Regions from separate parts of the Streptomyces sp. NPDC053426 genome, predicted to be linked through region 1. Evidence: riboswitches for the same ligand, from Rfam matches in the RefSeq annotation. Region 1 holds a riboswitch; each other region holds the start of a gene.
What was found. Region 1 has a riboswitch for cyclic di-AMP ahead of ACZ62B_RS03100 (C40 family peptidase). Riboswitches for the same ligand answer to the same signal wherever they lie in the genome.
Positions count from the first base shown of each region.

Region 2: another riboswitch for cyclic di-AMP. It lies ahead of ACZ62B_RS06960 (M23 family metallopeptidase); the one in region 1 lies ahead of ACZ62B_RS03100 (C40 family peptidase).
Region 3: another riboswitch for cyclic di-AMP. It lies ahead of ACZ62B_RS18100 (M23 family metallopeptidase); the one in region 1 lies ahead of ACZ62B_RS03100 (C40 family peptidase).

Region 1 covers NZ_JBVJKE010000001.1:719,937-726,866, reverse strand. Annotated here, with positions in the region: gene ispF (2-C-methyl-D-erythritol 2,4-cyclodiphosphate synthase) at 1-197, shown strand, start outside; gene cysS (cysteine--tRNA ligase) at 367-1,767, shown strand; gene rlmB (23S rRNA (guanosine(2251)-2'-O)-methyltransferase RlmB) at 1,925-2,869, shown strand; gene ACZ62B_RS03105 (DoxX family protein) at 3,057-4,676, shown strand; gene ACZ62B_RS03100 (C40 family peptidase) at 4,900-5,373, opposite strand; cyclic di-AMP (ydaO/yuaA leader) riboswitch at 5,377-5,566, opposite strand; gene ACZ62B_RS03095 (hypothetical protein) at 5,914-6,222, opposite strand; gene ACZ62B_RS03090 (ATP-dependent Clp protease proteolytic subunit) at 6,230-6,865, opposite strand.
Region 2 covers NZ_JBVJKE010000003.1:11,841-18,770, forward strand. Annotated here, with positions in the region: gene ACZ62B_RS06940 (MFS transporter) at 1-41, shown strand, start outside; gene lhgO (L-2-hydroxyglutarate oxidase) at 99-1,355, shown strand; gene trmB (tRNA (guanosine(46)-N7)-methyltransferase TrmB) at 1,638-2,492, shown strand; gene ACZ62B_RS06955 (PrsW family intramembrane metalloprotease) at 2,522-3,865, shown strand; gene ACZ62B_RS06960 (M23 family metallopeptidase) at 3,957-4,976, opposite strand; cyclic di-AMP (ydaO/yuaA leader) riboswitch at 4,989-5,146, opposite strand; tRNA gene ACZ62B_RS06965 (tRNA-Met) at 5,478-5,551, opposite strand; gene ACZ62B_RS06970 (dihydrofolate reductase family protein) at 5,615-6,748, opposite strand; gene ACZ62B_RS06975 (response regulator transcription factor) at 6,793-6,930, opposite strand, start outside.
Region 3 covers NZ_JBVJKE010000008.1:99,079-106,008, reverse strand. Annotated here, with positions in the region: gene ACZ62B_RS18115 (bifunctional acetate--CoA ligase family protein/GNAT family N-acetyltransferase) at 1-923, opposite strand, end outside; gene ACZ62B_RS18110 (HPr family phosphocarrier protein) at 1,123-1,404, shown strand; gene ACZ62B_RS18105 (GntR family transcriptional regulator) at 1,623-2,318, opposite strand; gene ACZ62B_RS18100 (M23 family metallopeptidase) at 2,514-3,287, opposite strand; cyclic di-AMP (ydaO/yuaA leader) riboswitch at 3,300-3,464, opposite strand; gene ACZ62B_RS18095 (M16 family metallopeptidase) at 3,667-5,055, opposite strand; gene ACZ62B_RS18090 (M16 family metallopeptidase) at 5,052-6,434, opposite strand.

The DNA of each region.
Region 1 (6,930 bases):
TCGGCAACATCGCCGTACAGGTGGTCGGCCCCCGCCCGAAGATCGGCAGACGCAGGCAGGAGGCCCAGAAGCTCCTCTCGGAGGCGGCGGGCGCCCCGGTCTCGGTCTCCGGCGCCACGACGGACGGCCTCGGCTTCCCGGGAAGAGACGAGGGCCTCATGGCGGTGGCGACGGCGCTGGTCGTACGAGAGGGGTGAGCGTCCCGTCCCAAGGGGCGCGGGCCGTGCCGATATGCGGCTCCGCCGCGTGGACGCGACCGGCCCCCACCGGACCCGCGGACGACGAACAACCGGGCCCGCCCATGACAAACGTCCCCGAAACAGCGAGGCGCACCGCGCACACCCCCGCGCCTACTACCCTGGTGTCGTGACTATTCGCCTGTACGACACCAGCGCCCGGCAGATCCGTGACTTCACCCCGCTCCAGCCGGGTTGCGTCTCGATCTACCTGTGTGGTGCCACCGTGCAGGCGGCACCCCACATCGGGCACATCCGCTCGGGCCTGAACTTCGACATCATGCGCCGCTGGTTCGAGTACCGCGGCCTGGCGGTGACGTTCATCCGCAACGTCACCGACATCGACGACAAGATCATCACCAAGTCCGCCGAACAGGGCCGCCCCTGGTGGTCCATCGGCTACGACAACGAGCGCGCCTTCACCGACGGCTACCGCGCCCTCGGCTGCCTGCCCCCGACCTACGAGCCGCGCGCCACCGGCCACATCACCGAGATGGTCGAGATGATGCGCGGCCTCATCGAGCGCGGGCACGCCTACGAGGCCGACGGCAACGTGTACTTCGCGGTCACCTCGTTCCCCGAGTACCTGAGGCTGTCCAACCAGGAGCTGGACAACCTGCTCCAGCCGTCCGCCGAGGGCGAGACCGGCAAGCGGGACCCGCGCGACTTCGCGATGTGGAAGGCGGCCAAGCCCGGCGAGCCGAGCTGGGAGACGCCGTGGGGCCGCGGGCGCCCCGGCTGGCACCTGGAGTGCTCGGCGATGGCGCACAAGTACCTCGGCAGCGCCTTCGACATCCACGGCGGCGGCCTCGACCTGATCTTCCCGCACCACGAGAACGAGATCGCCCAGGCCAAGGCCTACGGCGACGAGTTCGCCCGGTACTGGGTGCACAACGCCTGGGTCACCATGAGCGGCGAGAAGATGTCGAAGTCGCTCGGCAACAGCGTCCTGGTCTCCGAGATGGTCAAGCGCTGGCGGCCCATCGTGCTGCGCTACTACCTCGGCACCCCGCACTACCGGTCGATGATCGAGTACAGCGAGGAGGCCCTGCGCGAGGCCGAGTCCGCGTTCGCGCGGATCGAGGGCTTCGTGCAGCGCGTGACGGAGATGGCCGGGGGCGTCGTCGAACCCGCCGCCGAGGTGCCGCCCGCGTTCGCCGAGGCGATGGACGACGACCTGGGCGTCCCGCAGGCGCTCGCCGTCGTGCACACCACCGTCCGGCAGGGCAACAGCGCGCTGGCCGCCGACGACAAGGAGGAGGCCGTCGCCCGCCTCGCCGAGGTCCGCGCCATGCTCGGCGTGCTCGGCCTCGACCCGCTGGACCCGCACTGGGCCGGCGAGAGCGACCGCGGCGAAGACCTCCACGGCGTGGTCGACACCCTCGTCCGCATGGTCCTCGACCAGCGCGAGGCCGCCCGTGCCCGCAAGGACTGGCCCACCGCGGACGCCATCCGCGACCAGCTGGGCCAGTCCGGCCTGGTCGTCGAGGACAGCCCGCAGGGGCCGCGCTGGAGCCTCGGCCCGCGCTGAGGAGCCAGGCCCCGACAGGCCCTGACCTCGGCGTCCGAAGATCGACTGTGCCGTCCGGGCCTCCGGGCGGCACACTTCATAGGCACACGTCACAGACGTGCGCGCAAAGCACGCACACAAGCAGCACCACCCACGACTTCATGGAGACGGATACCTCATGGCCGCGAACAACCGCCGCATGTCCGGCAAGAAGGGCGCGCAGGTCGGCAGCGGCGGCCAGCGGCGCCGGGGCCTGGAAGGCAAGGGGCCCACGCCGCCCGCCGAGATGCGCAAGGGGCACGCCAAGCAGCGCGCCGCCCAGGCGAAGGCCCGCCGCGCCCAGGGCGCCCGCCCGCAGCAGCGGCGCGGCGGGGGCCGCTCGGCCTCCGAACTCGTCGTCGGCCGCAACCCGGTCGTCGAGGCGCTGCGCGAGGGCGTGCCCGCCTCCACGCTGTACGTCCAGCAGTTCATCGACAACGACGAGCGGGTGCGCGAGGCGCTCCAGCTCGCGGCCGAGCGCGGCGGCATCAACCTCATGGAGGCGCCGCGTCCCGAGCTCGACCGCATGACCAACGGCCTGAACCACCAGGGCCTGGTCCTCCAGGTCCCGCCGTACGAGTACGCGCACCCCGAGGACCTCGTCGCCGGCGCCCACGACGAGGGGCAGGACCCGCTGATCGTCGCCCTCGACGGGGTCACCGACCCGCGCAACCTCGGCGCGGTCGTCCGGTCCGTCTCCGCGTTCGGCGGCCACGGCGTCGTCGTGCCCGAGCGGCGCGCCGCCGGGATGACCGCCGGTGCCTGGAAGACGTCCGCCGGTACGGCCGCCCGTACGCCCGTCGCCCGCGCCACCAACCTGACGCGTGCGCTGGAGGCGTACAAGAAGGCCGGGATCGCGGTCGTCGGCCTGGCCGCCGACGGCGAGGCCGAGCTCGGCGACCTGGACGCGCTGGACGGACCGGTCGTCATCGTCGTCGGCAGCGAGGGCAAGGGCCTCTCCCGGCTGGTCGGCGAGACCTGCGACTTCCGGGTGCGGATCCCGATGCCGGGCGGCGCGGAGTCGCTCAACGCCGGTGTGGCGGCGGGCATCGTGCTGTACGAGGCGGCGCGTCGGCGGGGCTGATGCCGGGGGCCGGTGAAGGCCGCCGGTCGGGGTCGGTGCGGCGGGCAGGGGTGCCGTCGGCGGGGTCGGACGGGTGTTCGGTGAGGTCGCCCGTACGGGGCGTCGCGGAGGGTCCGGGCAGGTTTGACGCGGTCCGGACACTTCCGGCGGGTCAAGGCAGTGTCCTAACGCCGTGTCACTCGGTTAGATGAGTGTGGACACCAGAACACCCCGCACGCCCACGGGGGACCGCTCGTCGGGACTCGACGACGCTCCCGCGCTGAGCATGGTGAAGGTGCCGAGCGATCCGGCGCAGGTCATCGTCAATCACGCCAGCTTCCGCGTGCAGCTGGGCGTCTCGGCGCGGCGCGCCCAATCGCCGCGGATCGCACGGCACGTGAGCGCCGCCGAGGACACCGCCCGCATCCCCGTCGTCACCACCGTGGGCACACCGGGCCAGTCGGGCGCCCGCCGTCGGCCCGTCGTCTGGAGCGGCCGGTCCGCGCCCGACGACACCGGCGCCCACCGACTGCTCCAGGCCGTACGGCACGAAGGCGTCCGCCACGCCGACGAGCCGCTCACCGACGCCGGGGCCACCCAGGTCATCCCGCGCACCGGCACCGGGTACGACCCCGCCGACGACCCGGTCGCCCGGACCCTGGAAACCCCGTTCGTCGGCGCCCAGCGCCGCCCGGCCGACGGGCCCCTGCTGCCCCCGATGCGCACGGTCGGCAGCGTCTACGACGAACCCGCCTACGACGAACCCGCGTACGACGACGGGTACGAGGACACCGGCCGCCGCGCCGGACGGCACGGTGACGACCCGGCCCGGCACGCCTACTACCCCGGCCGCCGGATGAACCTCGGCGTCGTCCTGCTCCCGCTGCGCGTCTTCCTCGGCGGCATCTCCGTCTACGCCGGAATGAGCAAGCTGTGCGACCCCCTCTACTTCGAGGGCGGCCGGCGCGGCTCCATGGTCAAGTGGCTGCACACCCTGCACCCCTGGGAAGTCGCCGAGCCGCTGCGCCAGTTCGCCCTGGAGCACCCCATCGGCTCCGGCCTCGCCATCGCCTTCGCACAGATCGTCGTCGGCGTCCTGACCGCCCTCGGCTGCTGGCAGCGCCTGGCCGCCGTCGTCGGGGCGGCACTCTCGGCGGCACTGCTGGTCACCGTCAGCTGGAAGAGCGTCCCCGCCTACGAGACACCCGACATCATCTACCTCGCCGCCTGGTCACCGCTGATCATCGCGGGCGCCCCCGTCTACTCCGTCGACGGCCGCCTCGCGAGCCGGGCCTGGCGCCGGCTCGGCCCCCGCGCCGCCATCTGGGACCTGCGCCGGTACGTGCTGCGCCGGGGCGCCCTGGTCACCTTCGTGGTCTGCGGGTTCAGCATGCTCGTCGGCTCACTGCTCGGCGGTGCCGTGCGGGACGCCGACCGGGTGGTCGTCCCCGGGCCCGGCGAGGCCCCGCGCAACGAGCTTCCCGGCTCCCCGCTGCCGAAGGAGTCCGGCGAACGCCAGAAGGAGGAGCGGACCCCGGCCGCCTCCACCTCGCCCACCCGGGACGCCACTTCGGGCGGGACGAGCCCGTCCGCCGGTGCCACCACCCCCGGCGCGACCCAGGGCGCCGGCGCGGTCACCGGCGCGCCCAGCCAGACCCAGGGCAGCGTCGGCCAGGCCCCGTCCCGGCAGTCCTCCCCGGCCGGTCAGGCGCCGAGCACCAGCTCCGGCCCCACCTCGGGCGGCGCCTCCGGCGGCAGCGGCGCACCGAGCGGGGGCAGCGGCGGTTCCTCCGGGAGGCCCGGACTCGTCGGCGGCCTCCTGGGATAGCCGGCACGTATACGGCGGTGGGGGGGGGGGGGGGGGGGGGGGGGGGGGGGGGGGGGGGGGGGGGGGGGGGGGGGGGGGGGGGGGGGGGGGGGGGGGGGGGGGGGGGGGGGGGGGGGGGGGGGGGGGGGGGGGGGGGGAGGGGGGGGGGGGGGGGGGGGGGGGGGGGGGGGGGGGGGGGGGGGGGGGGGGCCCCCCCCCCCCCCCCCCCCCCCCCCCGCCGCGGTCACCTCACCCGGCCGTACGAGACGCTGCGGGTCCAGATCTTCTGCAGGCGCACCACGTCCCCGGTCTTCGGGGCGTGCCAGATCTTGCCCTTACCCGCGTAGATGCCGACGTGGTAGACGTAGCCGCCCGAATGGAAGAACACCAGGTCTCCCGCCCTGCGGCTGCCGGCGGAGATGTGGCGCGTGTTGTTGTACTGCTGGGCGGCGGTGCGCGGCAGCTTCTTGCCGGCCTTCTTGAACGAGTACAGCGTCAGACCCGAGCAGTCGAACCTGTACGGACCCGTGGCGCCCCACTTGTAGGGCGAGCCCTTCTTGGAGGCGGCGATGCTCAGCGCCTTGGTGGCCGTGCTCGCGGCGGCCGCCTCCGAGGCGGCTCCGGGGACCACGATGGAGCCGCCCACGGCGGCCAGGGTGAGGGCCGAGGCCGTGCCGGCCCGGGCCATGAGAGACGGGACACGATTGAGCGCAGTCATGCGCAACCCTTCGTCAGCCGCCTGTGAAGGATGACCTGTCGGATTCGGGCTGGCGAAGTGGCCCGGCCGCACATGTGCGGCTTCACCCCAAGGACTGCTCGGAACTGACGTCCCGGCGGCCCGTCGTGCTTGGGTCCTCCACTCCTGCCGATCCACTCCTGTCGACCGGTCATCCGGGCGGCGGCAGGACTCGGCGTCCGCCCGGATCGCCCCGCCGCGGCGGCGGGGTCTTGTCGTCAGTCACGGATCTTGACTCATGGCGCGATCGAAATCCCAACGGAACGTGGGGTTTGTGTTGTTACTCACCAATCATCCGTTCGGGTGGACACCTCCCTGTTCGGACCCTCGCCGAGGGCCGGGGGGAGCCGCGGACCAGGGAGGGAAAGCACCGTTCCGGTCGTGCGGTACGCGCGTTGCGCAACTTCGTGCGCCCGAAAACAGCAGGTTCGTCTACGCCGGACGGGGGTACACCGTTTGGTCCGTTTCAACCCCGGCCGGTGCGCACCGCCGACCGGGGCCGCCGTCCGGGGCCCTCGGGTGTCAACTGCCGCGGGCCGGCGGCAGCGTGACCCTGGCCGTGCGCCGTTCGCCGTCCAGCACGCGCAGGGCCCGGGCCAGCGTGTCGGAGTGCAGTTCGCTCTCGCCGCGCCGGTGCATCAGGGTCAGCGCGTCGCGCAGCGCGACGGCCTTGCCGACCAGCGCCTGGGCCGCGCGCAGTCCGCGGTAGGTGTCACCGCCCAGGGCCGGGTTGACCCGGCCGAGCAGGTCGACGGCCTCGAGGTAACGGTCGATCAACTCGGCCTCCGCGCGGGTCAGCGCGGGCAGCGGCGGCAGCTCCGGTGGCAGCATCCGCGGCTCACCTCGCGCCGGAGGCGGGGGACAGGCTCCTGCGGTCGGGCACGATCCGGTCCGCCAGGCCGTACTCCACCGCGGCCCGCGCGTCGAGGACCTTGTCCCGCTCGATGTCCGCCCGGACCTGCTCCGGGGTACGGCCCGTGTGCCGGACCAGGATCTCCTCCATCCGTGACCGGATACGGGTCAACTCCTCGGCCTGGATCGCCAGATCGCTGGTCTGTCCCTCGACCGGCTCCAGGAGGGAGGGCTGACGGAGCACCAGGCGGGAACCGGGCAGCAGCAGTCGCTTGCCCGGGGTGCCGGCGGCCAGCAGCAGCGCGGCGGCGCCCTCCGCCTGGCCCAGGCAGATCGTCTGCACGTCGCAGGAGACGTAGCGCAGCGTGTCGTAGATCGCCGACATGGCGTGGAAGGAGCCGCCGGGGGAGTTGACGTAGAGCGAGATGTCCTGGTCGGGGGAGTGGTGTTCCAGGTACATGAACTGCGCCATCACGTCGTTGGCGGAGGTCTCGTCGACCTGTGTCCCGAGGATGACGATCCGCTCCTCGAGCAGCTTCGAGTAGGGGTCCGTCGTCCGGTTCCCCGATGCCGTGCGTTCGGTGAACTCGGGCAGGACGTGACGGGCGGACGGTCGGGTCATGAGAGCCCCTCCTGTCTGGTTGTCTCTGTAAAAAATGTACAGGACGTACGTGACGTTATGATGGG
Region 2 (6,930 bases), on a different contig from region 1:
TGCGCGAACGCGCCCGCCCGCTGCTGATGACGACCGCCTGACCCGGTCCGCGCGTCAAGAACCCGCCTTTCGGGTTTGAAGGCGTTGTCAGTGGCGCAGTGCACTATCGGACGCGGGAGGTGGTGCGGGTGGTGACGGGGCGGTCGTACGACTGCGACGTACTGGTGATCGGCGGCGGGATCGTCGGCCTGTCGACGGCGTACGCGCTCACGCGCGCGGCGCCGGGCACGCGGGTCGCGGTGCTGGAGAAGGAGCCGGGGCCCGCCCGGCACCAGACGGGCCGCAACAGCGGCGTCATCCACAGCGGCGTCTACTACCGCCCCGGCTCGCTGAAGGCGCGGTACGCGGTGTCGGGCGCCGCGGAGATGGTCAAGTTCTGCGCGGAGTACGACATCCCGCACGCCGTGACGGGCAAGCTGATCGTCGCCACGACCCGCGAGGAGCTGCCCCGGCTGCACGCCCTGGTCCAGCGCGGCCGGGAGAACGGCATCGCGGTCCGCGAGCTGTCCGGCGCGCAGATCGCGGAGTACGAGCCGGAGGTCGACGGCCTGGCCGCCATCCACGTCGGCACCACCGGCATCTGCGACTTCACCGCGGTGGCCCGCCGGCTCGCCCAGGCGGCGGAGGCGGCGGGCGCGGAGATCCGCTACGGGGCACGGGTGATACGCGTCGACCGCCGCCCCGACCGGGGAGTCGCCGTCCTGACGGCCGGCGGCGACGTCGTACGCGGCCGGGTGCTGGTGAACTGCGCCGGTCTGCACTGCGACGAGATCGCCCGCCGCACCGGCGACGAGCCCGGCGCCCGGATCGTGCCGTTCCGCGGCGAGTACTACGAGCTGGCCCGGCCGGAACTGGTGCGCGGCCTGGTCTACCCGGTGCCCGACCCGGCGTTCCCCTTCCTCGGCGTCCACCTCACCCGGGGCATCGACGGCGGCGTCCACGTCGGCCCCAACGCGGTACCGGCACTGGCCCGCGAGGGCTACGACTGGCGCACGGTGCGTCCGCGCGAGCTGGGGGCGACCCTGGTCTGGCCGGGCTCCTGGCAGCTGGCCCGCCGCCACTGGCGGTACGGCACCGGCGAACTGCACCGCTCGCTCTCCGGACGGGCCTTCACCCGGGCCGTGCGCCGGCTGCTGCCCGCGGTGCGGGAGGACGACCTGGTGCCGGCGGCGGCCGGGGTACGGGCCCAGGCGGTCCTGCGGGACGGCACCCTGGCCGACGACTTCCTGATCCAGGAGACCGCCCGCACGGTCCACGTACTGAACGCCCCCTCCCCGGCGGCGACGGCATCCCTGCCGATCGGCCGCGAGGTCGCGCGACGGGCCCTGGCCGCGCTGGAGACGGCGGGACGCTGAACCCCGGACGCCCGGACCGACGCGTCGCTGCCCCCGCGCACGGGGCCACGGCGGCGACCAGGAGCGCGGGCCCACGTCGCCCTGGCCGGGTGAACGGGACACCGACGGGCACACGGCCGCACAGCCGCAGCCGGCCCGCAAGGGACGCCCCGAACCGCGACCTGGCCGGCGCACAGCGCCCACGGCACGCGGCCGCCCGCCGGCCCCGCCGGCCCCGCGAGAGCCGCCCCCGGGATTCCGTTCCGGGGCTCGGTGCGCGGGCCCCGTAAAATCGGAGGCACTGTGTCTGACACCGTTAACGCTTCCGAAGCCCTTCGTCCCGCCCCCGGCCAGGACTCGCCGCACACGCCCGGAGTGCCGGTCCGGCACACCCGGGCCAAGGGGGAGCCCCGGTTCCCCGACGGACCGAAGGCCGATCCCGCCGGGTCGCACTTCGAGCGGCGGATCCGGAGCTTCCAGCCGCGGCGCAGCCGGGTGACCGCCGGGCAGGCGGACGCCCTGCAGCGGCTGTGGCCCGCCTGGGGCTTCGACATCGACGGCAGCCGGCGGCTCGACCTCGCGGAGTTCTTCGGCAACGACAACCCGGTCGTCCTGGAGATCGGCTTCGGCATGGGCGAGGCGACCGCGCGGATGGCCGCCGCCGACCCGGCCACCAACATCCTCGCCGTGGACGTCCACACCCCCGGCCAGGGCAATCTGCTCAACCTCGCCGACCAGCTGGGGCTGACCAACGTACGGGTCGGCAACGGTGACGCGATCATCCTGCTGCGCGAGATGCTCGCCCCCGGCTCGCTCGGCGGGCTGCGCGTGTACTTCCCCGACCCCTGGCCGAAGAAGCGGCACCACAAGCGGCGGCTGATCCAGCCGGAGTTCCTCACCCTCGCCGCGACCCGCCTCGCGCCGGGGGCGGTGCTGCACTGCGCCACCGACTGGGAGCCGTACGCGGAGCAGATGCTCCAGGTGCTCACCGAGCACCCCGGCTTCGAGAACACGCGGCCGGACGGCGGTTTCGCGCCGCGTCCGGCCTTCCGGCCGCTCACCCGTTTCGAGGGGCAGGGACTGGAGAAGGGTCATGTCGTGAACGACGTGCTCTTCCGCCGCGTACCGCGGGACGAGCAGGCAGCAGACCGAGCCTGATACAGCCCCGCCTCGTGAGGGTCGATCCCGTGGCCACCAGTCCCCCGCACCCGACGCCTCCCGGCGGAGCGCCGCGGCACGCGCACTGGTGGCAGCGCCCCTGGGTGCGGTACGGCGCGCTGATCACGCTGCTCGCCCTGTCCGGTCTCGTCATCCTCGCGCTGGTGCGCGAGCAGACCGGGACGCGGGGGTTCCTGGTCGGGCTCGGCCTCGCCGTCCTGCCCGTGCCGCTGCTCGTCGCCGCCTTCCGGTGGCTGGACCGGGTCGAGCCGGGACCCTGGCGGAACCTGCTGTTCTCCTTCGCCTGGGGTGCCTGCGCGGCGGCGCTGATGGCGATCGTCGCGAACAGTTTCGCCACCCGGTGGATAGCGACGGCGACCGCCGACCCGACCGGCGCCGACACCCTCGGCTCGACCGTCATAGCGCCGGTGGTGGAGGAGTCCGCGAAGGCCGCGGCCGTCCTGCTGGTGTTCCTGTTCCGCAGACGCGACTTCACCGGGATCATCGACGGCGTGGTGATAGCCGGGGTCACCGCCACCGGCTTCGCGTTCACCGAGAACATCCTCTACCTCGGCACCGCCTTCGGCACCGACCAGCTCACCGGCGACAGCGGCATCGCCTCGGTCACCGCGGCGACCTTCTTCGTCCGCGTCGTGATGTCGCCGTTCGCGCATCCGCTGTTCACCGTGCTCACCGGGATCGGCTTCGGCATCGCCGCGCTGTCCACGGACCGGCAGCGGGCCCGGCGCGTGCTGCCGCCGCTCGGCGGGCTGCTCCTCGCGATGGGCGTGCACGCGCTGTGGAACGGCTCCTCGGCGCTCGGCCAGTACGGCTTCCTCGCGGTGTACGCGGCGTTCATGGTGCCGGCGTTCGGTCTGCTGACCTGGCTGGCGGTGTGGACGCGGCAGCGGGAGCTGCGGACCGTACGGGCGGAGCTGCCGGCGTACGTGGCCGCCGGGTGGCTCAACGCGGCGGAGCCGTTCGCACTGGGCTCGATGCGGGCGCGGCGCGTCGCCCGGCGGTACGCGCGCCGCCACGGCGGGAGGGCGGCGGCACGATCGGTCGCCGCGTACGAGGCGTACGCGACGTCGCTGGCGTTCCTGCGGCACCGGGGGCGGCTCGGACGGGCGGGGACGGACTTCATCACGCGGGAACGCGAGCTGCTGCTGGAGCTGTGGCACCGGCGGTCAGCGGCCCGGCCCGCCCTGGAGCACGCGGCCCGCGCGACCGCGCCCCGGGTTCCGGTCGCCGCGGCACCGTGGGCGGGGTACGGCTGGTACGGCGCGTACGGCGGCTACGGGCATCCACCGCACGGACAGCCGCCGTACGGGTACCCGTACACCACGCACGACCCGAACGCCCGCCGGTCCTGACGGCCCCGCACCGCCCCCGAGAACACCCGACCGGCAGCCCTGACGTCGGGGGGTCGTCGTCGGGACTGCCGGGGTTCGGAAGCGGTGGGGCTCAGGGGGTGAGGCCCTTGCTCTGCAGCCACGCCATCGGGTCGATGCCCGAGCCGGAGCCGCCGGAGTGGACCTCCAGGTGGAGGTGGGCGCCGGTGGAGTTGCCGGTGGAGCCGACGCGGCCGATCACATCGCCGGTGTTGACCTTCTGGCCGACGCTGACGCTGATGGAGGACTGGTGGGCGTACCAGACCTCGGTGCCGTCGTCGAGCGTGAGCACGGTCTTGTAGCCGTAGGAGCCGTCCCAGCCGGCGGAGGTGATCGTGCCGGTGTGGACCGCCTTGATCAGCGTGCCCGTGGGGGCGGCGAAGTCGAGGCCGGTGTGGTAGCCGGAGGACCAGTAGGCGCCGGCCTGGCCGAAGGTCGAGGAGAGGGTGTACGAGGAGGTCGGCAGCGCGTACTGCTTGGCCAGCTCGGCGAGGCGCTCGGCCTCGGCCTTCTTCGCGGCCTCCTCCTCCGCCTTCTTCTTGGCGGCCTCGGCCTTGGCCTCGGCCTCCTTCTCCGCCTTGGCCGCGGCCTCGGCGGCCTGCTTCTCGGCGGCGGCGACGGCCTCGGCGGCGGCCTTGGTCTCGGCCTGGCTCTGCTGCTGCTCGACCTGGGCCATGATCCGGGTGCGCAGCGCCTCACCGGCGCCGGCGGTGCCCTGCTCGGTGTCGGCGGCGGTCATGGCGAGGGTGCTGAGGGGGGTGGACGATCCCTTGGGGGTTTCCTCGTCGGAGATGAGGGAACCCACGTTGGGGAGGTCGGGCATGGAGATCGAGACCGGCGGCTTGCCGGTCTGGGCGCTGGCCATGCCGCCGGCGCCGACGGCCGCTATGACGCCGACGCCCAGGACGGTGGAGCTGCGGGCGAGTCCTCCGCCGCGCTGCTTGGAGACGCGATGCCGGCCACGTACAGGGCGAAGGGACTCCGCGGTGGGGTTCCACTCCTCGAAGGGGCCCTCGTCGGTGCGGCCGGCGCCGTAGGCGACGGTGTCGCTCGGCTTGAACGGGGCCTCGGGGGCAGGCGGGTTGGACGCCACGTGGGCGCGCTCCTTTCCTTCCGTCTTCGCCTACCGGGTTAGCTGACGGGTTCGGAGCGGGAAGGTCTCCTACGCGCGTATACGAGCCGTGTTGCCACGGCGGTATCCACGCGATTCACCCCATGGTGGTGGTTCCCCGGTTCCCTTGCGGGATTCGGCGCGTGCGCACGGAGCCGCCTTCTGTGACGGCTGGGACGACCGCGCTGCGTTATCGAACGTTAATAGACGCGAGGGCCGGATTCCAAGCCGTTCCTCTTGATCGTTAACGATTTCCGGGGGGACTTAAGCTCCACGAGCGGCCAAAAACGGGCGAGTTGACCGCTCCTCAGGTCGCCTCGCGTGGCGGGTGGTTTCTGACGGTGTGTCAGTTGTTATGCGCTGCGGGGTGGATCGCTCACGTTGAGTGAGAACGGGGAATGGGTGAGGAACGGGCGGGGAGCGGATGGGGAGCGGAAAACACCGAGGGCCGGAATCCTTTGGATTCCGGCCCTCGGCCTTCAGTAGCGGGGACAGGATTTGAACCTGCGACCTCTGGGTTATGAGCCCAGCGAGCTACCGAGCTGCTCCACCCCGCGTCGGTAGGACCAGTGTACGCCATCAGCGGGACATGGCGCACACCCATTACCGGCGGCCCGGTCTCAGCGGCCGAACAGATGAGCGTTGGGTGCCTTGGCGCGGTCCTCGTGCTCCGGCAGGACGACCACGGTGGCGCCCCCGTCCGCCAGCACGCCGCTGCCGTCGGCGCCCGCCACGAACGTGTCCGGCTCGCGCCAGGCCGTGACCACCCGCCGTACCCCCGCGTCCAGGATCAGCCGGGCGCAGGGCGCGGGCCGGGACGCGCGGCGGGAGCAGGGCTCCAGGCTGGAGTACACGGTGGCGGTGACGAGCCGGGGGTCCGTGGGGTCGGTCTTGGCGAGCGCGGCCTCCTCCGCGTGCACCACCGGGTCGGCGCCCTCCCGGGAGTGGCCGCGCGCCAGCTCCGTACCGTCGGCGGCCACCACGACCGCGCCCACGCTGAACGCCGTCTCCGAGGGCGGGCACTCGGCGGCCAGCTCGCAGGCGAGGGCCAGCCAGTGGTGGTCGGCGGCGGAGGGCAGCGGGCCTGTGCCGGGGGCGGTGGGCTCGTAGCGCGTCAGGACGACGTCGCCGACCGGGCGGGTCTCGACCATCCGCAGCCGTCCGCCCTGGTAGGCGCCGGGGCCGAAGAGACGGGGGGCCTTGGGATCGCCGACGAACAGCGGGGCGAGGACCAGCTGGAGCTCGTCGGCCAGCCCCTCGGTGAGGAGCTGCGTGTGGACCGTGCCGCCGCCCTCGACCATGAGCCGCCGCACCCCGCGCTCGGCGTGCAGGTGCTCCAGCAGCCGCCGCCAGTCGAGCTCGGCGCCGAGCGGGACGACGTCGGCGGCGAGACCGAGGGCGTGGGCGCGCTCGGCGCCCCGGTCGGTCGTGCAGAGGACCTTCTCGCCGCCGGTGTGCCAGAACCGGGCCGCCGGGTCCAGGTCGCCGGAGCCGCTGACGGTGACCTTGAGCGGGTACTCGGCCCGGCCCGCGGCGAGGCGGGCGGCGCGCCGCTCGGGCGAGTTGACCAGCAGCCTGGGGTTGTCGGCGCGGATCGTGCCGGCGCCGACCAGGATGGCGTCCACGGACGCCCGTACCTCGTCGACCCGGTCGAAGTCGGCCGGGCCGGACAGCAGCAGCCGCTCGGGGCCGGTGTCGTCCAGGTAGCCGTCGAGGGAGACGGCGGCGGACAGCAGGACGTACGGGTGCGGCATCGGCGTACTCCGGGTGGGGCAGGTGTGGGGGTCCAGTCTGCCGGTCAGGGCTCGATCAGCCCCACGCGGATGGCGTACCGGGTGAGTTCCAGGCGGTCCCTCAGGCCGAGCTTGGCCAGCAGGTTGGCGCGGTGCCGCTCCACGGTCTTGGGGCTGATGACGAGGAGAGTGGCGATCTGCTG
Region 3 (6,930 bases), on a different contig from region 1:
TAGCCGGCGGAGACGACGACGAGCCCCTGCACCCCGTGCTCGCCGCACTCGGTGACGATCTCGGGGACCCGCTCGGCGGGCACCGCGACGACCGCGAGGTCGACGGGCCCCTCGATGTCCCGCACCGAGCGGAACGCGGCCACCCCGGCGAGTTCCTTCTCCCCCTCCCCCAAGGCCTTGTTCACGGCGTACAGCCGGCCGGTGAACCCGGTGTCCCGGAGGTTGTCGAGGACACTGCGGCCCACGCCGCCGGGTGTGCGGCCGGCGCCGACGACGGCCACCGAGCCGGGGGCGAGCAGCCGCTGCACCGAGCGCGCCTCGGCGCGCTGCTCCCGCGCGCGCTGCACGGCCATGGAGCGGTCGGTGGGTTCGAGGCCGAACTCCAGGCGGACGACACCGTCCTCGAAGCTGCGCTTCTGGGTGTACCCGGCGTCGGTGAACACCTTGATCATCTTGGTGTTGGCGGGCAGCACCTCGGCCGCGAACCGGCGGATGCCGCGCTCCCGCGCGACGGCACCGATGTGTTCGAGGAGGGCGGAGGCGACGCCCCGGCCCTGGTGGGCGTCCTGGACGAGGAAGGCGACCTCGGCCTCGTCGGCCGGCGCGGACGCGGGCGTGCCGTCGGCGCCGATCCGGTCGTAGCGTACGGTGGCGATGAACTCGCCGCCGACGGTGGCCGCGAGTCCCACCCGGTCCACGAAGTCGTGGTGCGTGAAGCGGTGGACGTCCTTGGCGGACAGACGCGGGTAGGGCGCGAAGAAGCGGTAGTACTTCGACTCGTCCGACACCTGCTCGTAGAAGCTGACCAGGCGCTCGGCGTCATCGACGGTGATGGGGCGGATGCGCGCGGTGCCGCCGTCGCGCAGCACCACGTCGGCCTCCCAGTGAGCGGGATACTCGTGCCGGTCCGACGAGGTCTGCATGGCCCCCAGAGTACGGCTCGCGTACGACAACGGCGCGAGGCAGTCTGTGGTGGACGACAGCCGGGCCGAGGCCGCGGACCGGCTGTCACCGGGAGCGGGAGCGGACGCCACTTCGGGCGCGCTCCCGGCACGCTCCGGGCATGCTTCACGATATGGGAAACTGGTCTAGACAACCCTGAACAGCGAAGGGCAGCAACACATGGCTGAGCGCCGCGTCAACGTCGGCTGGGCCGAGGGTCTCCACGCCCGCCCCGCCTCCATCTTCGTCCGAGCCGCCACGGCCGCAGGCGTCCCGGTGACGATCGCCAAGGCCGGGGGCGACCCCGTCAACGCGGCCTCCATGCTGGCCGTCCTGAGCCTGGGGGCCCAGGGCGGCGAGGAGATCGTCCTCGCCTCCGACGCCGAGGGCGCGGACGCCGCCCTGGACCGTCTGGCGAAGCTGGTCTCCGAGGGTCTCGAGGAACTCCCCGAGACCGTCTGAGGCGCCCCTTTGCGCCTAAACCGGCACCGCTCTCGCGGATCTGGTTGCGCGCCGTGAGGGTTCCTCAATCGATGGTTGCGGCGATCGTCGTTCGCAGACATCCGACCGCAGCAGCGAGAGGCCCGCCCGAGTTATCGGGCGGGCCTCTCGCTTTTCCTTTTCGCGGGCAGCATGAATAACCCCCGATAAATGCTCCCTCTTTGTATACGGCACCCGTGTTAATGTCGAATGCTCGGCATGTTTACGGCATGTTGCGAGTTCCTCACACGGTCCGCGCGGCCGGCGCCGGAGGCGAAACGCAGGCGGTGCCCGGCGCTCGCGCGCTCGGTGTGCAGCGCCGTGACGGACCGCGCGCGGTCGCCGTCGCCGCGCGCCACGGCGTCCACGATCGCGCCGTGCTCCGCCCAGTACTCGACGGGGTCGGACGGCCCCTCCGCGGCGTACATCCAGGCGATCTTGTGCCGCAGCTGGGTCAGCGTCGAGGTCAGTGCCGGGCTGCCGGTGGCCTGGGCGAGCGTCTCGTGGAACCAGCCGCTCAGGGAGCGCAGGTCGTCGCTGTTGCCCTGGCGTGCGCGTTCCTGCCCCAGCCGGACCAGGCCGCGCAGCACCTTCAGATGGGCCTCGGTACGGCGCTGGGCCACGCGGGAGGCGCCGAGCGGCTCGAGGAGCATGCGCATCTCCAGCAGGTCGGCGGCCTCCTGCTCGGTGGGTTCCGCGACGCACGCGCCCGCGTGCCGCCGGGTCACCACGAACCCCTCGGCCTCCAGCGTGCGCAGCGCCTCCCGGACGGGGACGCGGGAGACGCCGTAACGGCGGGCGAGGACTTCCTCGGTGAGCCGCCCGCCGCGCTCGTGGACACCCGCTACGATGTCGTCCCGGATCGCCGTGCACACCGAGTGCGCGGGAATACGCATGACGAACCTCCGGCTTAATCCCCGTGAAACGTCGAAGATTGACGTGTGTTCCGCGACTCTATTGCAATCTGCGGGAATTCACGACGGCGGACCGGAATCCATACATATTTTTTGGACAGGCCATGCCCGGACAGGCGATGCCCGGAAACACCGATGCCCCGGCTCGGGGAGCCGGGGCATCGGGAAGCGAACGGGTCAGAGGTTCACGCCGTGCGCGCGGAGGTAGGCGACGGGGTCGAGGTCGGAGCCGTAATCGGCGCCCGCGCGGGCCTCGAAGTGCAGATGCGCGCCCGTGACGTTGCCGGTGGCGCCGGAGAGGCCGATCTGCTGCCCGGCGGCGACCTGCTGGCCCACCGAGACGCCGATGGACGCCAGGTGGGCGTACTGGGTGTACGTGCCGTCGTGCATCTTGATGACGACCTGGTTGCCGTACGAGCCGCCCCAGCCGGCCTCGACGACGGTGCCGACGCCGACCGACCGGACGGGGGTGCCGCTCGCGGCGTGGAAGTCGACACCGGTGTGGCTGCCGGAGGACCACAGCGAGCTGCCGGCCTGGTAGCCGGTCGAGACGTACGAGCCGGAGATCGGGGAGACGAAGGTGTTGAGGCGCTCGCGCTCGGCCTCCCGCGCGGCGCGCTCCTTCTCCGCGCGGGCCTCCTCGGCCTCCTTGGCGGCCTTCTCCCGCGCGGCCTCCTCCGCGGCCTTGCGCGCGGCGGCCTCGGCCGCCTCCCGGGCGGCCTCGTGCTGGGCGGCCGCCTGGGCGTCGATCCGGTCGGCGACCGCGTCGCCGAGGGTGACGACGGGCGTGAGGCCGGTCTGTGCGGCGGCGGGCTCGGCGGCGAGCGCGGGGGCCGCGAGGGAGCCGACGACGCCGGTGGTGGTGAGCGCCGCGACGCCCGCCGCGCGGGCGGTGCCGCGCTGCGTCCGGCTGGGACGACGGTGCTTGCCCGGGGCGCGGGTGAACGCCATGTACAGGCTGGTCCTTTCCTTCCCTCTCGCCTACCGGGTTAGCTGACGGGTTCGGAGCAGGAAGGTCTCCTACGGACCCCCTCGCGACACGCGCGGGCGTCCGATTCACCCCAGGGACTGCGGTGGGTCCCCGGCTCCCCTGGCTCGCGCCGTAGGGGGACTCGGCGATGACTGTCCGGTGCCGCGGATGCGGCGCACTGCCCGACGAACAGCCCGGACGACGCTAAGCGGGCCGTCTCCCGATCCTCAAACGAATCCCGGTTTTTGTAGCGCATCCCACAGGCCAGACAGGCAACTTCCGCCCCGATTCGGGCATAAGCGGGCCCTGGTGACCTTCGTGTCACCAGGGCCCCACGCGCGCGTGCGTCCTCGCCGCTCGCTACTCGGCCGTCACGACGGTGACTTCACCGATGCCGAGTGCCTCGACGGGTGCCTTGATCTGCGCCGCGTCACCGACGAGGACGGTCACCAGACGGTCCACCGGGAAGGCGTTCACGACGGCCGCGGTGGCCTCCACGGTGCCGGTCGCGGCCAACTGCCGGTACAGGTCGGCCTGGTAGTGGTCGGGCAGGTGCTGCTCGACCTGGTCGGCCAGGGTGCTCGCGACGGCCGCGGCGGTCTCGTACTTGAGCGGCGCCACGCCCACGAGGTTCTGCACGGCGACATCGCGTTCGTCGTCGGTGAGCCCGTCGGCGGCGAGCGTGCGCAGCACCGTCCACAGGTCCTCGAGGGCGGGGCCGGTGTTCGGGGTGTCGACGGAGCCGCTGATGGCCAGCATCGCCGCGCCGGTGCCGTCCGGGGCGGACCTGAGGACCTGACCGAACGCCCGTACGCCGTAGGTGTAGCCCTTCTCCTCGCGCAGCACGCGGTCCAGGCGGGAGGTGAGGGTGCCGCCGAGGCAGTACGTGCCGAGGACCTGCGCGGGCCACACGCGGTCGTGCCGGTCCGCGCCGATACGGCCGATCAGCAGCTGCGTCTGGACGGCGCCGGGGCGGTCCACGATCACGACGCGGCCGGTGTCGTCGGCGACCACCGGCGGAACGGGCCGCGGCTGCGCCGAGGAACCGGTCCAGGCGCCCAGGGTGTCGCCGAGCAGCGCGTCCAGGTCGACGCCGGTGAGGTCGCCGACGACCACGGCGGTCGCCGTGGCGGGGCGGACGTGCTTCTCGTAGAAGGCGCGTACGGCCGCGGAGTCGATGCCGGCGACCGTCTCCTCGGTGCCCTGGCGCGGACGCGACATACGGGCACTCGCCGGGAACAGCTCCTTGGAGAGCTCCTTGGCGGCGCGGCGGGAGGGGTTGGCCAGTTCGTGCGGGATCTCGTCGAGGCGGTTGCGGACCAGCCGCTCGACCTCGCTGTCGGCGAACGCGGGCGCCCTGAGCGCGTCGGCGAGCAGCCCGAGCCCCTTGGTGAGCCGGGAGGCCGGGACCTCCAGGCTGAGGCGGACGCCGGGGTGGTCGGCGTGCGCGTCCAGGGTGGCGCCGCAGCGCTCCAGCTCGGCGGCGAACTCCTCGGCGGAGTGCTTGTCGGTGCCCTCGGAGAAGGCCCGCGCCATGATCGTGGCGACACCGTCGAGACCGGCCGGCTCGGCCTCCAGGGGCGCGTCGAGGAGCACCTCGACGGCGACGACCTGCTGGCCGGGGCGGTGGCAGCGCAGCACGGTCAGGCCGTTGTCGAGCGTGCCGCGCTCGGGGGCCGGGAAGGCCCAGGGCTTGGCGTCGCCCGCCTGCGGCTGCGGGTGGAAGTCCATCGTGGCGAGCTCGGTCACTTCGCCGCCTCCTCGTTCTCGTCGGTGCCGGCGGCTGCGGCGGCTTCCTCGGTGTCCTCGGCGTCCTCGGCCTCCGGGGCGACGGGCTCGTAGACGAGCACCGCGCGGTTGTCGGGGCGCAGACGGGCCTTGGCGACCTCCTGCACCTCCTCCGCCGTCACCTCCAGGACGCGCTGCACGGCGGTCAGGGCGAGCTGCGGGTCGCCGAACAGGACCGCGTACCGGCACAGTTCGTCGGCGCGGCCGGCGACCGTGCCGAGCCGGTCCAGCCACTCGCGCTCCAGCTGGGCCTGCGCGCGTTCCATCTCCTCCGCCGTGGGGCCCTGCTCGGCGAACCGGGCGAGCTCCTCGTCGATGGCGGCCTCGATGACCGGCACCTCCACGTCGCCGGACGTCTTCACGTCCAGCCAGCCCAGGGAGGGGGCCCCGGCCAGCCGCAGCAGGCCGAAGCCGGCGGCCACGGCCGTGCGGTCGCGCCGTACCAGCCGGTTGTAGAGCCGCGAGGACTCGCCGCCGCCGAGGACGGTGAGCGCCAGGTCGGCGGCGTCGCACGCGCGCGTGCCGTCCTCCGGCAGGCGGTAGGCGGCCATCAGCGCACGCGCGGGGACCTCCTCCTCGACGATCTCGCGGAGCTGCCCGCCGATGACGTCGGGCAGCGCGCCGTCGCGCGGGGCGGGCTTGCCGTCGTGGCCCGGGATGGAGCCGAAGTACTTCTCGATCCAGGCGAGCGTCCGCTCCGGGTCGATGTCGCCGACGACGGAGAGCACGGCGTTGTTCGGCGCGTAGTACGTGCGGAAGAACTGGCGGGCGTCCTCCAGGGTGGCCGCGTCCAGGTCCGCCATCGAGCCGATGGGCGTGTGGTGGTACGGGTGGCCCTCCGGGTAGGCGAGGGCGGTCAGCTTCTCGAAGGCGGTGCCGTAGGGGACGTTGTCGTAGCGCTGGCGGCGCTCGTTCTTGACGACGTCGCGCTGGTTCTCCATGGACTCGTCGTCCAGGGCGGTCAGCAGGGAGCCCATGCGGTCGGCCTCCAGCCAGAGGGCGAGCTCCAGCTGGTGGGCGGGCATGGTCTCGAAGTAGTTGGTGCGCTCGAAGCTGGTGGTGCCGTTGAGGGAGCCGCCGGCGCCCTGGACCAGCTCGAAGTGACCGTTGCCCTTCACCTGGGCGGAGCCCTGGAACATCAGGTGCTCGAAAAGGTGAGCCAGACCCGTACGTCCCTTGACCTCGTGACGCGAACCCACGTCGTACCAGAGGCACACCGCGGCGACCGGGGTCAGGTGGTCCTCGGAGAGCACCACGCGCAGGCCGTTGGCCAGGCGGTGCTCGGTCGCTGTCAGGCCGCCGGAGCCTGCCTGGGCTGTGGCCGTGTGACCCATGGGCATGTACGTCCCTTCGATCGCGGAGGCGGTCGTCGAAACCGCCGTTTCTGCCGGTCCTGCCACTGTATGCAAGCGCGCGGACCCCCGACGAAGTTCCCGACGCGACCGGGATACGCCGAGAGCGAGAATGCCGGGCGACACGCGGGCACCCGCGCCACCGTTCCCGCGAGCCGCGATCCGCGGACCGCCACCCCCACGATCCGCGGACAGCACCTCCGCTCTCCGCAGGCGTTCGCCACCACACGCCGCTTTTCCACAAGCAGCCGCCGCCACGAGCCGCGTCAGCCGCGGGCAGCGCTTCCGCGATCCGCGGGGCAGCCGGCCACCGCATGCCGCGCCCACCACGCGCAGCCGTGCCACCACATGCCGCGTCCGCCGCGGGCAGTCGTGCCACCGCATGCCGCGCCCACCACGCGCAGTCGTGCCACCACATGCCGCGCCCACCGCGCGCAGTCGTGCCACCGCATGCCGCGTCCGCCGCGGGCAGTCGTGCCGCTGG